Regions from separate parts of the Phyllobacterium sp. RCAM01083 genome, predicted to be linked through region 2. Evidence: riboswitches for the same ligand, from Rfam matches in the RefSeq annotation. Region 2 holds a riboswitch; the other holds the start of a gene.
What was found. A riboswitch is a leader RNA that binds a small molecule or an ion and turns the genes downstream of it on or off. The one in region 2 is predicted to bind cobalamin.
Positions count from the first base shown of each region.

Region 1: it holds a riboswitch for cobalamin, as region 2 does, so the genes downstream of both, cobU (bifunctional adenosylcobinamide kinase/adenosylcobinamide-phosphate guanylyltransferase) here and ACZ25R_RS12920 (CbtB domain-containing protein) in region 2, are expected to answer to the same signal.

Region 1 is NZ_JBVFZN010000005.1:583,907-590,415, reverse strand. Features, by position in the region: gene cobN (cobaltochelatase subunit CobN) at 1-1,827, opposite strand, end outside; gene cobW (cobalamin biosynthesis protein CobW) at 1,842-2,897, opposite strand; gene cobU (bifunctional adenosylcobinamide kinase/adenosylcobinamide-phosphate guanylyltransferase) at 2,902-3,426, opposite strand; cobalamin riboswitch at 3,589-3,822, opposite strand; gene ACZ25R_RS09485 (cobyric acid synthase) at 3,867-5,324, opposite strand; gene ACZ25R_RS09480 (isobutyryl-CoA dehydrogenase) at 5,444-6,509, shown strand, end outside.
Region 2 is NZ_JBVFZN010000005.1:1,260,885-1,267,393, forward strand. Features, by position in the region: gene ACZ25R_RS12890 (hypothetical protein) at 1-697, opposite strand, end outside; gene ACZ25R_RS12895 (hypothetical protein) at 810-1,307, opposite strand; gene ACZ25R_RS12900 (NAD-dependent epimerase/dehydratase family protein) at 1,416-2,156, opposite strand; gene copD (copper homeostasis membrane protein CopD) at 2,249-3,133, opposite strand; gene copC (copper homeostasis periplasmic binding protein CopC) at 3,133-3,504, opposite strand; gene ACZ25R_RS12915 (histidine phosphatase family protein) at 3,591-4,187, opposite strand; cobalamin riboswitch at 4,235-4,385, shown strand; gene ACZ25R_RS12920 (CbtB domain-containing protein) at 4,418-4,627, shown strand; gene ACZ25R_RS12925 (CbtA family protein) at 4,640-5,380, shown strand; gene ACZ25R_RS12930 (hypothetical protein) at 5,519-6,094, shown strand; gene ACZ25R_RS12935 (DMT family protein) at 6,260-6,509, shown strand, end outside.

The DNA of each region.
Region 1 (6,509 bases), 680 kb from region 2:
CGTCAGATGATCGATGATGACGGCGGCGGAGCGGCGTTTTGCCTGCGTGCCCTCGCCCGGATCGTTGACGATGAACGGATAGATATGCGGCACCGGCCCCAGCACCGCCTCGGGGAAACAGGTTTCCGACAGCGCCAGCGCCTTGCCCGGCAGCCATTCGAGATTGCCGTGCTTGCCCACATGCACGATGGCATGCGCATCGTAGACACCGCGCAGATAGGCATAGAAGGCGAGATAGCCATGCGGCGGCACCAGATCGGGCGAATGATAGGTGTCCTTCGGATCGATATTGTAGCCGCGTGCCGGCTGGATGCCGACCAGCACCGCGCCGAACCGGCTGAGCGGCAGCGCAAAGCCGCGCGCCGCATCGAGGAAGAACGGATCAGCATCCGGCGCACCCCAGCGCGCCGTCACCTTTTCCTGAATCACTTGGGGAAGCGATTGAAAGAAGCTGTTGTATTGATTCAGCGAAATCGTCTCACGGATGGCGCGCCCGTCGCTGGCCGCATTGGTCGGGCCCGCCATCAGATGGTTGATCAGCGCTTCGCCATCGGCGGGCATATCGGCGATATCGTATCCGGCATCGCGCATGGATTTCAGCACCTGCCATGTACCCGCAGGGGTGTCGAGCCCGACGCCATTGCCAAGCCGCCCGTCCCGGTTGGGATAGTTGGCCATGACGAGCGCAACGCGGCGCTCGTCCGGTTTGCCCGTGCGCAGGCGTGCCCAGTTCGCCGCGAGATCGGCAACGAAGGCGACACGGTCGGCCTGCGGTTCATGCATGACGATATTGGCCTGCACCGCCTCGTCGAAATGCTGCGCCGACTTGAATGAGACCGCACGCGACAGCACCCGGCCATCCACCTCAGGCAGGGCAACATTCATCGCCAGATCGCGGGCGGAAAGCCCCTGATCCGACTGGCGCCACTGCTCGGCGCTGGAGCCGGAGAAGATGACCTGCAGCACCATCGCGCCGTCATGTTCAAGCACGGTCGGCTTGCGCGCGGAACCGGGTGCAGACACGGCAAACCCCGTGGCATTCAACACCACGGCGGGCGGCGCTTCGTCAAAGATGCTCTCCAGCGTGGCGATGGAAACCGGATCCTTCAGGCTGGAGACGAACACCGGCAGCGGATTGAGCCCCTTAGCGCGCAACGCATCAAGCAAAGCCGCCACAGGCTGGGTCTGGCCGCTCTGCACCAGCGCCCGGTAGAAGCAGATGGCAATGACAGGCGCGCCGTCCGTCCAGTCACGGCGCATCGCGTCCAGCGAGGGTGCTGAATTGCCGGGCCACCATAACCCGGCCTTGAGCAGGGGCGCAGCCTCCTGCGGCTTCTCGCCGGAAGACATCAACGCCGCGCAATAGTCGAGGAAGCGCTGGGCATTCTGCGCCCCACCCTCCAGCAGATAATGCCAGAGCGCATCGCGATCATGCCGGGCGACGGTCGAAAACCGGTCGAGCCCCGGATCGGGCTTGTCATCCCCCGGCAGCACCGCAAGCTGCACCTTGTGATTGACCGCGCAGGCATGCAGCGCTTCGAGGCCATAGGGCCAGTAGCTCTCGCCGCCGATCACCCGGACGACGATCAGCCTGGCATGGCGCGCCGTCCGCTCGACATAGGCATCGACGGACATCGGGTGCGACAGGCTCATCATATTGGCAAGGCGCAGCGAAACCGCGCCGTCGCCCTGCCGCCGTGCGGCGGCAAGGCTCGCCAGTTCCGTATCGGCGGCGGACAGGAACAGCACATCTCCCGGCGTCTGGCCGAGGTCGATGGCCTCGGTGCCTTCAGCGATGGTGCCTTTCTGGGCAAGCAGGAGATGCATTCAATATCCTATCGTCAGGCAGCGGCAGCGGCGGTGACCGCCGATGTGATGGCATCGTTGTCGATATCGTGCAGTCCGATGACGACGAGACGGGTCTGCCGTTCCTCGCCCGGGTTCCACGCGCGGTCGAAGTAATGCTCGATGCGCGTGCCGACGGCCTGCACCACCAGCCGCATGGGCTTGCCGGGAACATCGGCAAAGCCTTTCAGGCGCAGGATGTCGTGATCGGCAATCACGGCCTTCAGCTTCTCGACAAAGTTTTTGGGTTCGGCCACCGGACCAAGCCCGACAACAAAGCTTTCGAACTCGTCATGGTCGTGCTCTTCGCCCGCTTCATGGTCCATTTCATGGTGCGACTTGCGGTTGGCAATGTCCTCTTCGGTGCCGACGCCGAGACCGAGCAGCAGTTCATTGCTGAGCTTGCCGAAGCTGGCCGATACCATGTTGAGCGAGCGCGACGAGCGGCTCTGCACATCGCCGCGCACGCCGTCGAGCTGCTTGTCGCTGATCAGGTCGCTCTTGTTCAGCACGATCAGGTCGGCGGCACGGATCTGGTCCTCGAACAGTTCTTCAAGCGGGCTGTCATGGTCGAGCGATTCGTCCTGGATGCGCTGGGCATCGACCTTGTCGTGGTCATCGGCAAAACGGCCTTCGGACACGGCGGAAGCGTCGATCACGGTGACGACACCGTCAACCGTCACCTGCGTCTTGATCTCCGGCCAGTTGAAGGCTGCAACCAGAGGCTGCGGCAGCGCGAGGCCCGAAGTCTCGATGACGATATGATCCGGACGGTCGGGACGGTCGAGCAGCTTGGTCATGGTCGGGATGAAATCATCGGCGACGGTGCAGCAGATGCAGCCATTGTTCAGCTCGATCACATCCTCGTCCCGGCAGGCTTCGATGCCGCAGCCCTTCAGCAGGCCGCCATCGACACCGAGATCGCCGAACTCGTTGATGATGAGCGCGATGCGCTTGCCATTGGCATTTTCGAGCAGATTGCGGATCATCGTGGTTTTACCCGAACCGAGAAAACCGGTGATGACCGTTGCTGGAATCTTCTGACCCTGCATATTCCTATCCCTTCATGGTGAGCGGCAGCCCGGCTGCCACGAAATAGACTGTTGCCGCGGCCTGTGCCACGGCCTGATGGAGACGTCCGGCATGGTCGCGAAAATCGCGCGCCATGCGGTTCTCCGGTACAATGCCGAGACCCACTTCGTTCGAAACCAGAACGATCGAGCCCGGAAGTTTCGGCAGCACTTGCACGAGCTGCCGTGTCTCGGCGGTGATATCGCGCTCGGCCATCATCAGATTGGTCAGCCAGAGCGTCAGGCAATCGACGAGGATCGCTTTTCCCTCGGCAGCAACCCCCTGCAGGGTGTCCACCAGATCGAGCGGCTCTTCGATGGTGTGCCAGGATGAACCGCGCTGCGCCTTGTGCAGGTCGATGCGGACTGACATTTCCTCATCCCAGGACCTGCCGGTTGCGAGATAGACGGGGTCAAGGCCGGAAGCCATGATCAGGCCTTCGGCAAAGCTGGACTTGCCCGAGCGGGCACCGCCGAGAATGAACGTTACACCGTGATTCAGCTGGGGCATCGCCGTCACTGCAATCGCGATGATCCGTCAGGTACGATCAAGCGGAATGCGGGCGGGGAAACGAGCGCGTATACAATGCGAGCAGCCATAACAACCTCCGTGCTGGGCCTGAAGGGACACGACCCTTCGGTTCTTGGGCAGGATTGCCCCGAGCGTTTCCTGGGAAACGCTCTATGACTGGCAGGTCTCCTGGCTCGCGGGTCACAGGATGAATGCCGCCTTCCCGGTTTCCCAGTGGCTGCCTTCTGCATATGCGTCAGGCTTTGCATTGATCCTCGCCGCTCTACAGTCGCGGGGTCGGCTGCGGTGGGGTCGCCCTTGAGGGTACAACCGTCGCATTCCCTTTTGATCCCTTGGCCTTTGGCCAATATGGGAACCAATCATGGCTGGGACGTTATTCACCCCCCACGGGAAATGTCAATGGAATCTGCGCGGTTTGCTCAGGCAGCGGCACATGCGAGCAGCGCGTCCACATCCAGCACTGTTTCAAGCTCGGCGGCGATACTATCCAGCGCGGCGTCCACCCCGGCCTTGTAGTCGAATGCTTCAGCGGCAATGCCCATCGTGCCCAGCAGCGCGGCGCGAAACCGGTCCGCCCCGAAAAGCCCGTGCAGATAGGTGCCGAAAACCTTGCCGTCCGCCGATATGGCGCCGTCGTTGACGCCATTGATGCGCACGGCCGGGCGCGAACAGTCCGGGCCGGTCGTCCGGCCCAGATGAATCTCGTAGCCATCGAGCGGCAGGTCGAACGGCAGCGACTGCGCCGCCACGTTGCGCACGGTCTTTTCCGGCTCCATCACCGTGTCGATATCGAGATGCCCGAGCCCTGCCGTCTCCGTCACGCTGCCCTCGATGCCGTCGGGATCGCGAACGGTCCGGCCAAGCATCTGGAAACCGCCACATATGCCGATGATGTGGCCGCCGCGCCGCCGGTGCAGGTCGAGATCCCTGTCCCAGCCGTTCTCGCGGAAGCGCAGGAGGTCGCCGATGGTGGATTTGGACCCCGGAATGATGACCAGTCCCGCATCGGCAGGCAGCCGCTCGCCGCTGCGCACCATCACCACATCCACCTGCGGTTCGGCCATCAGCGGGTCGAAATCATCGAAATTGGCGATGCGGTCGAGCACCGGCACGGCGATCTTCAGCGCCCGGCCCTCGCCCTTCACCAGACGCTCCAGCACGACGGAATCCTCGGCCGGCAGCCGCGCCGCGTCCTTCAGCCACGGCACCACGCCGAATGACGGCCAGCCGGTGAACTGCGTTATGGCTTTCAGACCGTCATCGAACAGCGAGACGTCGCCGCGAAACTTGTTGATGATATAGCCGGCGATCATCTCGCGGTCTTCCCGCTGCAGGATCGCATGGGTGCCGACGAGCGAGGCGATCACTCCGCCGCGATCGATATCGCCAACCAGAACGACAGGCACATTGGCGCGGATGGCAAAGCCCATATTGGCGATATCGCCCGCCCGCAGGTTGATTTCGGCGGGAGACCCCGCCCCCTCGACGATGACCAGATCGGCGCCCTCACGGACAATGTCCCACGACGCCATGACCGCATCGAGCAGCTGCGCCTTGAATGTCTGGTAGTCGCGCCCCTTGGCCTGGCCCCAGACTTTGCCCTGCACGATGATCTGGCTGCCGGTCTCCGATTGCGGTTTCAAGAGCACCGGGTTCATATGTACCGAGGATGGTACGCCGCAGGCGACGGCCTGCAGCCACTGCGCCCGCCCGATCTCGCCGCCATCGTCGCTGACCGCCGCATTGTTCGACATGTTCTGCGGTTTGAACGGCCGAACCTTTAATCCGCGGTTGCGCGCAAGCCGGCAAAGTCCGGCCACCAGGACGGATTTACCAACATCTGACCCTGTTCCCTGCAACATGATTGCGTGCGTCATGGGCTTTGAGTAGCGGATATGTCTTTCTCTTCCTAGCCCCCGGCAAAACCTATCTGAATCGTTGCGCGGCCCCGCGCTTGCGATAGAGTGGAAATCAAGAGGAATACAGGGAGGTTATCATGGATGCGGTCGTTGATACGGCGTCCGGCCAGTTCGAACTCAACGAGGATCAGCTGGCGATTCAGGACATGGCGCGCGCCTTCGCGGCGGACCGCGTGGCACCGAACGCGCTGGCCTGGGACCGGGACAAGCATTTCCCCGCCGACGTGATTCGCGAGACCGGCCCGCTCGGCATGGGCGGCATCTACACCAAGGAAGAATTCGGCGGTTCGGGATTGAAACGCCTTGATGCGGTGCTGATCTTCGAAGCCCTGTCTGCCGCCTGCCCGGCCTTCTCCGCCTTCATCTCGATCCATAACATGGCGACATGGATGATCGATCTCTACGGCAATGACGAACAGCGCCAGCGCTTCGTGCCGCAGCTGACCTCGATGGAATGGCTGGCGAGCTATTGCCTGACCGAGCCCAATTCCGGCTCGGATGCCGCCGCCCTCAAGACCCGCGCGGTCCGGGACGGCGACCACTATGTCCTCAACGGCGCCAAGCAGTTCATATCAGGCGCAGGCGATACCGACCTTTACGTCACCATGGTGCGTACCGGCGAAGATGGCCCGAAGGGCATTTCGACCCTGATCATCCCGAAGGATGCGCCCGGCCTGTCCTTCGGTGCCAATGAACACAAGATGGGCTGGAATGCCCAGTCCACCCGGCAGGTGATTTTCGACAATTGCCGCGTTCCCGTGGAAAACCGCCTCGGGGCGGAAGGCGATGGCTTCAAGATCGCCATGGGCGGGCTTGATGGCGGACGCCTCAACATTGCCGCCTGCTCGCTCGGCGGTGCCCAGTCCGCCCTCGACAAGGCGGTCGGCTATGCGTCCGAGCGCAAGGCGTTCGGCAAGGCGATCAACCAGTTCCAGGCCCTTCAGTTCAAGCTGGCGGATATGGAAACGGAACTGTCCGCCGCCCGCGTCCTGCTTTACACCGCCGCGTCAAAACTCGACCGCAAGGCGCATGATGCGTCGAAATGGTCGGCCATGGCCAAGCGCTTCGTCACCGATACCGGCTTCAACGTCGCCAATGATGCGTTGCAGATTCATGGCGGCTACGGCTACCTGCACGATTACG
Region 2 (6,509 bases):
AGACAGCGCGGGGAAACACCACGCTGAAGCTGCTGTTCCAGCTTTCGGAAAAATCATGGGAAAGCCATGCCTTGGCGACGGCCATCAGCAGATTGTCATAACCTTGCAGCCATTTCGCATCGGCGGTGTCGAAGCCGACAATGAAGGGCAGAGGATCGCCGTTTTCATTGGTATCCGAAATGGCACGGCCGATATGGTCTTCCGGCCCAACCTTGCCATCGCCGTTCCAGTCAAACCGGGCAACGGAAAGATCGACCTTCAACTTTGCCGGCTTATCGCCAACGGCGGCAAGTGCCTTGTCGGCAGAATCGAGATCGGCAATAAACGTTGCGAGAATACCGCGGAATTGCTCATGGGTGATGGGTTCCGGATTGCCGTTTCTGGCGATTTGGCTGGCGCCCAGCCCCAGATACAATTCATAGCCATCCGATTTCGAACCAAATCCGTGTTTGAAAAGCGATTGCGCCAGCTTTTCGAACGCGCGGGCGGTGCGCACAAGGCCCAGGCCCAGCTGCGCATCGGCATTGTTCGTCGCTTTCGCCGCCAAGGCGAGCAGTTGCTCATCGGCCTCGCCGATGCGGCCATTGGCAAGATATTTCTGGAACAGCTCGGTCGCGGCATTGTCCGCCCGCGCTGCTGCTGAAAAAGCGAAGCAGGCAAAACTTGCCGCCATGATCAGGGAAATGAGTTTTTTCACGCAGATTTTCCGTTGTTGATGACATCGAACAGCGGATTGATAGGCCGGCGGAGAGCAAAAGTCTGTAAAATACAATCTTGTGGTGTGTTTATTCACCTATAGATTGCAACTTTCAGCGTGGCTGATCGTCATCCCTGGCAAAAAATGCCGTCTTTTCTGCCTCCGATTGCAGCACTTCCTGAGCCCGGTCAAGCGCGCGCATGGCGGCAAAAAGCACCTCCCGATCATGCTGGTGCGCCTCGAACAGCGCAACAAAGGCCGGGTTAGTGATTTCATGCGGTTTTGGTGCAGCTTTGGCCCGGTTCAAGCTGTCATCAGCGGTGCGCCTGGCCTTCTCCACGTGATGTCTGGCCGCATCAACATCCGACAAGCTCTTGAAATACTGGCTCATTGTGCGCTTTACCGCTTTCGATGAACGCCCGGCTGCGCTGGAGAGCAAAGCCTGCCTGCTCTGCTCTTCCAACGTATTCTTGCCGGCGCGGCCGGCAGATTTGCTGTTCAGGTCGGACACGTTTTTCATGGGCCATTCTTTGACGATTGGCCACAGCATAGGGCATGGCATCCCATGCTGAAACGAAAGCACGGTTAAAACTCCCGTCAAAACGGGCACCGGATTCCGGTTCTGCCACCTGTGCTAGAACCAGATTGCGCTTTGCCCGTCTCCCAACTCTGTGGGAGGCCGTCTGTCGATTCGCCTCGCGCCTGTTATCGCGAGGGTCTATGGCCGGCGGTCAATGCGAAATGCGGCGTCCCAGCCGAGCGCATGGCGGGCTTTCCAGCTGTTGGCGACAACGTCCGTCTCGGTAACATTGTAGGCACCGCTTGCACCGCGCTCGATAGCCTTGAGTGCTGCGCTGGCGGCCGCATCGACATGGACGCGCAAATCCGGATTGGCCGGCATATCGACACCGGTCCCTGGCCCGTAGAAAAAGCCGTAGCGCAGGACAATGCCCTCCATGCCGGGCTCGTTCAACACGGCCTGTTCCATGGCCGCGACACCGGCAACGGTCGTTGCACGGGGTTCTTCCGCGTGCAGATCAAGCGGATCCGTTTCGATGAACACACCGGGTTTCGGTGCGTAGGCCCAGGCTATACTCTGCGCGATAATACGCCCGACACCCGCAGCTTTTGCCGCCTGTACGAGATTAGCGGTTCCCTCGCTGCGGATGCGGGCATTGCGGCTGATGAAATCCTTCATCGCCGCAGGACTGACACCGTGCGGCAAATCCGTGAGCTGATGTATGATCACATCGGGCTCGGCCTCAGCCACAACGGATTTGAGTTTTTCGGCATCAAAAACATCGACAATGGCCGGCTCAACCCCGATCTGGCGCAAGGAAGCGGCCTTCTCGGCGCTTCGCGTGGTGCCGGTCACCACATATCCGGCCTCCACCAACAGCGGTGCGAGCCGCCTGCCAACCGCGCCGCTGGCGCCTGCGAGAAAGATATTCCTGATCATGTGCCAGTCTCCTGTCATTGCCTGCAATTGGTCTTGCGCCACCAAGACGAGACAGCCCAATCGAACGTGACTTGCCCCTCACATTTTTCGACCTAGACGGGTTCGAGCATGCCAAACCAGGCAACCAGCCCGAGCACGACAATGCCCAGTGCGATCTCCGTCAGGGTTCCGAGCCGTATGGCGCGTATGGAACCTGCCTCGCTGGTGCGCATGCGCGGAACGAAAACATACCGGTTGATCAGGGCCAGTCCGGTCAGCACCACAACCAGAATGATCTTCAGCGCCAGCAAGGCCTGATAGAGGGATGTCCAATCAGCCGGCAGACGTCGAAGGACGAGCGTGGTATTGACCACGCCGGATGCGATCACCAGTGCGACGGCCGCATGACCGGCCGACGAAAACCGCATCAGCGCCGTTTGCGCAGTCACACGCCATTCCGCCTGGCGCAACCGGCCAAGGATCAGCACGACCGGTATCAGCGCGCCGATCCACGCGCCGCCCGAGAGCACATGCACCATATCGTTAAAACGGTGGGCCGCGCCGATCCAGCCCTCCCGCATTGTGGCATGGCCGGAAAATGCCAGGCTTGCCAGAAGCAGCCCCGAAGCCATGGCAAGAGCGATGGACGCGCGGCGTGGCGAGAGAGCCAATGCGGGCAACAAAAGCAGGGCCGCCGCGACCTGTATCGCCCAGCCGCGGCCGACGCTTGTCTCAAGCAGCACGTCGCGGATGGTTCCGAGATCGACGGCATCGCTCCAGCCCTGCCCGATCATTCCAGCCTGCAGCGGCAGAGCGGCAAAGATCGTTCCGATAGCCAGAAAGACCGCGATCCCGCTCGCAGGACGCAGGCGCTCCCCGATCTCCAGCGCCAGGGGTTTGGGCACAAGCAGTGCGAGATAGGCAAACGCGCCCCACAGGAACATCGTGGACGTATTGTGCACGAACCTGCACAGAACAAGCGTGGTCTCCAACCCCATCAGGGTTTGACGGTGAATGTATAGCTGCCCTTGGTCTTGTGACCGTCGGTGGAAAGTGCGGTCCAGTTCACGGTATATTCCCCCGACGCGAGGGGGGCCGACAGCGGAATAACCAGTGTCTTGTGGTCGTTGATCGACAGTTTGGCCTGTCCCGTCGATATGGTCGCCTTGCCCGGGCCAGTGATCGTTGCACCTGAGAATTTCAGGTTCAAACCCTCGGAAAATGTCAGATCGATCTCGACGGGCGAGACCTTCACGATGGCGTTTTCGGCCGGAACTGCCGATTCAAGATGGGCGTGCGCCAATACCTGCCCCAACAGGCCGGCATTAAGGACCGTTGCGACAGCAAAAATACGAATGAGCCGTGACATGAGAACTCCTGTGAGCGGGCGGATTTGACGGATCCGGAGAAAGGGTGCGACCGCGCGGCGAAAGCTAAGCCTGATTTTTGCCGGGATCATGGCAGAATCCCTGTGGGATGCGGCGGCACGCAGGCGGCAGCGCGAAGCATCCACCGGCGGCCGTCGCTGCTCATTTCCGTACAGCTGCGCGGCTCGACATCGATGCGCCAGAATGCGGAATCCGGTGCCTGCAACACGCTCAGAACAGCGGCACGAATGACGGAAGCGTGCGTCACCACGATTGTGTGACCGCCATCATGCATATGCGCGCTCATCCAATCTGCAATCCTGACGAGAAAATCATGGATGGATTCGCCGCCATGCGGGGCCGAGGCGGGATTGTTCATCCAGTCCGTTACATCGTCCGGGTGAGCTTCGTGGACAGCGGCGAGTGTCCTCCCCGCCCATTTCCCGTAATCGATATCCGCCAACGCCGCATCGACAACGGATACCAGACCCAGGGCATCGGCGGTTTGCCGGGCGCGCAGCGCCGGACTGATCAAAACACGGTGCGCACGGCGCAAATGCCCGGCAATAGCCTGCAGGTTTTGGGCTTCCCCGGGTTCAAGCGCTTCGTCGGCGGGGAAAGCACCTGTGCGGACCGCCGGTGTGGCGCCATGGCAAACAAGGGTCAACCGCGTGGCTCTGGTCAAAATATCCCTCAAAACCCTCAGGAAAAAACCGGAAACAGCCTGCAGACCGTTCATTGACAGTCTGCGGCGCGCACAGATATAACCGTGCTGTTGCGAGTTTGGAAGCCGGTGAAATTCCGGAGCGGTCGCGCCACTGTAATTAATCAGTCCTTTTTCACTGATTGAAAGCCAGACCCTGGCCGCAACATCATTTATTCCGTTAGTGAACGCGTCATTCTGGGAGAAAATTCATGTCCGATATCGCTCTTACGCCGTCAGCAGGCGTCACGCCCATTCCTCTTGGCGAAGTCTTGCCCTGGGCCATTTTCGGCGGGCTGATCATGCTGCTCGCAATCTATTTCATTGGTGCGGAAGAAGGTGCGATGTCGCTCTTCTCGGGCATGTATGTGCACGAATTCGTTCATGACGGCCGCCATCTCCTCGGTTTTCCCTGCCACTGAGGAAACAAAACAATGACAAGAGATCTTTTGATCCGCGGCATGATCGCAGGGGTCATCGCAGGGTTATTGGCGTTCGGGTTTGCCCGGGTGTTCGGTGAACCGCAGGTTGATCATGCCATTGCCTTCGAGGAAAAGATGAGCCAGGCGGCCGGCGCAGCGGCTGAACCGGAGCTTGTCACGCGGGCGACACAGGCCGGCATCGGCCTGTTTACCGGCCTTGTCGTCTACAGTGCCGCGCTTGGCGGATTGTTCTCCCTGGTCTTTGCCTTTGTGCATGGCCGGGTCAGTTCCCTCAGCCCGCGCAGTACGGCGGCCCTGCTGGCGCTCGCAGGTTTTGTGGCAATTGTTCTCGTTCCCTGCATCAAGTACCCGATGAATCCGCCTGCGGTTGGCAGCCCGGATACCATCGGGGCCAGAACGGAACTGTTCTTCGTCATGCTGGTGGTTTCGCTCGGTGCCCTTGCGGCGGCTGTGGGTCTGGCAAAGCGCCTTTATGCCCAGCACGGCGCATGGAACGCGACATTGATGGCCGGTGCCGCCTATGTCGTGTTCATTGCGCTGGTGCAATACGCGCTTCCCGCCATCAATGAAGTTCCCGAACAGTTCTCACCGACCGTTCTCTGGAACTTCCGCGTCGCATCGCTGGGCATCCATGTGATCGTCTGGACAACGCTTGGTCTGCTCTTCGGCGCTTTGGCTCAACGGGTTCTGGCCGGACAGCGTCCGCGCTATCGCCTGCATGCGGCACGCTGAGCGCAGTCGCGCCATTCCTGAACGCCCGCGGGCGTTCAGGCTTCCGCTGCCGATGGGACTGTCATGAGACCGCAACGCTTCGATATCCCCATGGGATGCCCGGGAGGCTGGCTTCTGGCTCTGCTCTCATGCTTGTTCATGCTGCAAACCGAAAGCGGCTGGGCGCACCGCAGCAGCGCCGGTACCGATACATCGGGCATTTCCATTCCAAGCCTGTCCCATGGTGAAATGGCGGTTATCGCCGACTACCGCAAGCCGATCCTCGATCTGGCGGCCCGCATGACCCGCACCGATGAGAAATTCCGGCGGCTGCTGAACTACACCAATATCCAATACAGCTATTGTCTCTGGGGCATTGTCCCCGGCAGCATCGCGGATGAGCAAAGCCCGTTCAATGCCTGTTCGCACGCCTATCTTGCTGCGACGAAGGCTGTGCTTGTGTATATGCGTGACATGCCTGAACACCGGGACGCCGTCAGTGCCCTGGTATCCGATCTCGATGCCACACTTGTGCGCAATGGCGGCTCTTTCGTCATGTGCCAGTATAGCGGCGATCCCTACAACACGGCTGATATCATCAGGCCGCGCTGGAGCGATGTGCCTGGACACCTGACCAGCCTGTTTTCCTTCCTGGGATTCGCGATGCTGCTTGCTTCGGCGATTTTTGCCGTCATCCATCTGACACGCCCGCCACGACAGCCCGTCAACGCCTGATCAAGGCTATGGCCTTTAGGTCACACCGCGCATGTCTTGCCGCCAAACTCCAGATCGCCCTTTCCGCTGCGCGCGACTTGACGTAAGCCTGCTGTCCGGATCGTTTTGACCGTTTGAACGTTACTGCATTCCCTGCCCAAAGACGCTGAGAGCCAAGGACACTTCATGCCCTCCTTTGATTATATCCGCCCCATCCTCCTGTTGCTTGGCTCAAATGTTTTCATGACATTTGCCTGGTATGGCCATCTCAAATTCGCGGACCGGCCGCTCTTTCTGGTCATCTTCATCAGCTGGATGATTGCCTTTGCCGAATATTGCCTTGCGGTACCCGCGAACCGCTACGGTCACGAGATCTATTCGGCCGCCCAGCTGAAGACCATTCAGGAAGTGATCACGCTTCTGGTCTTTGCCGGGT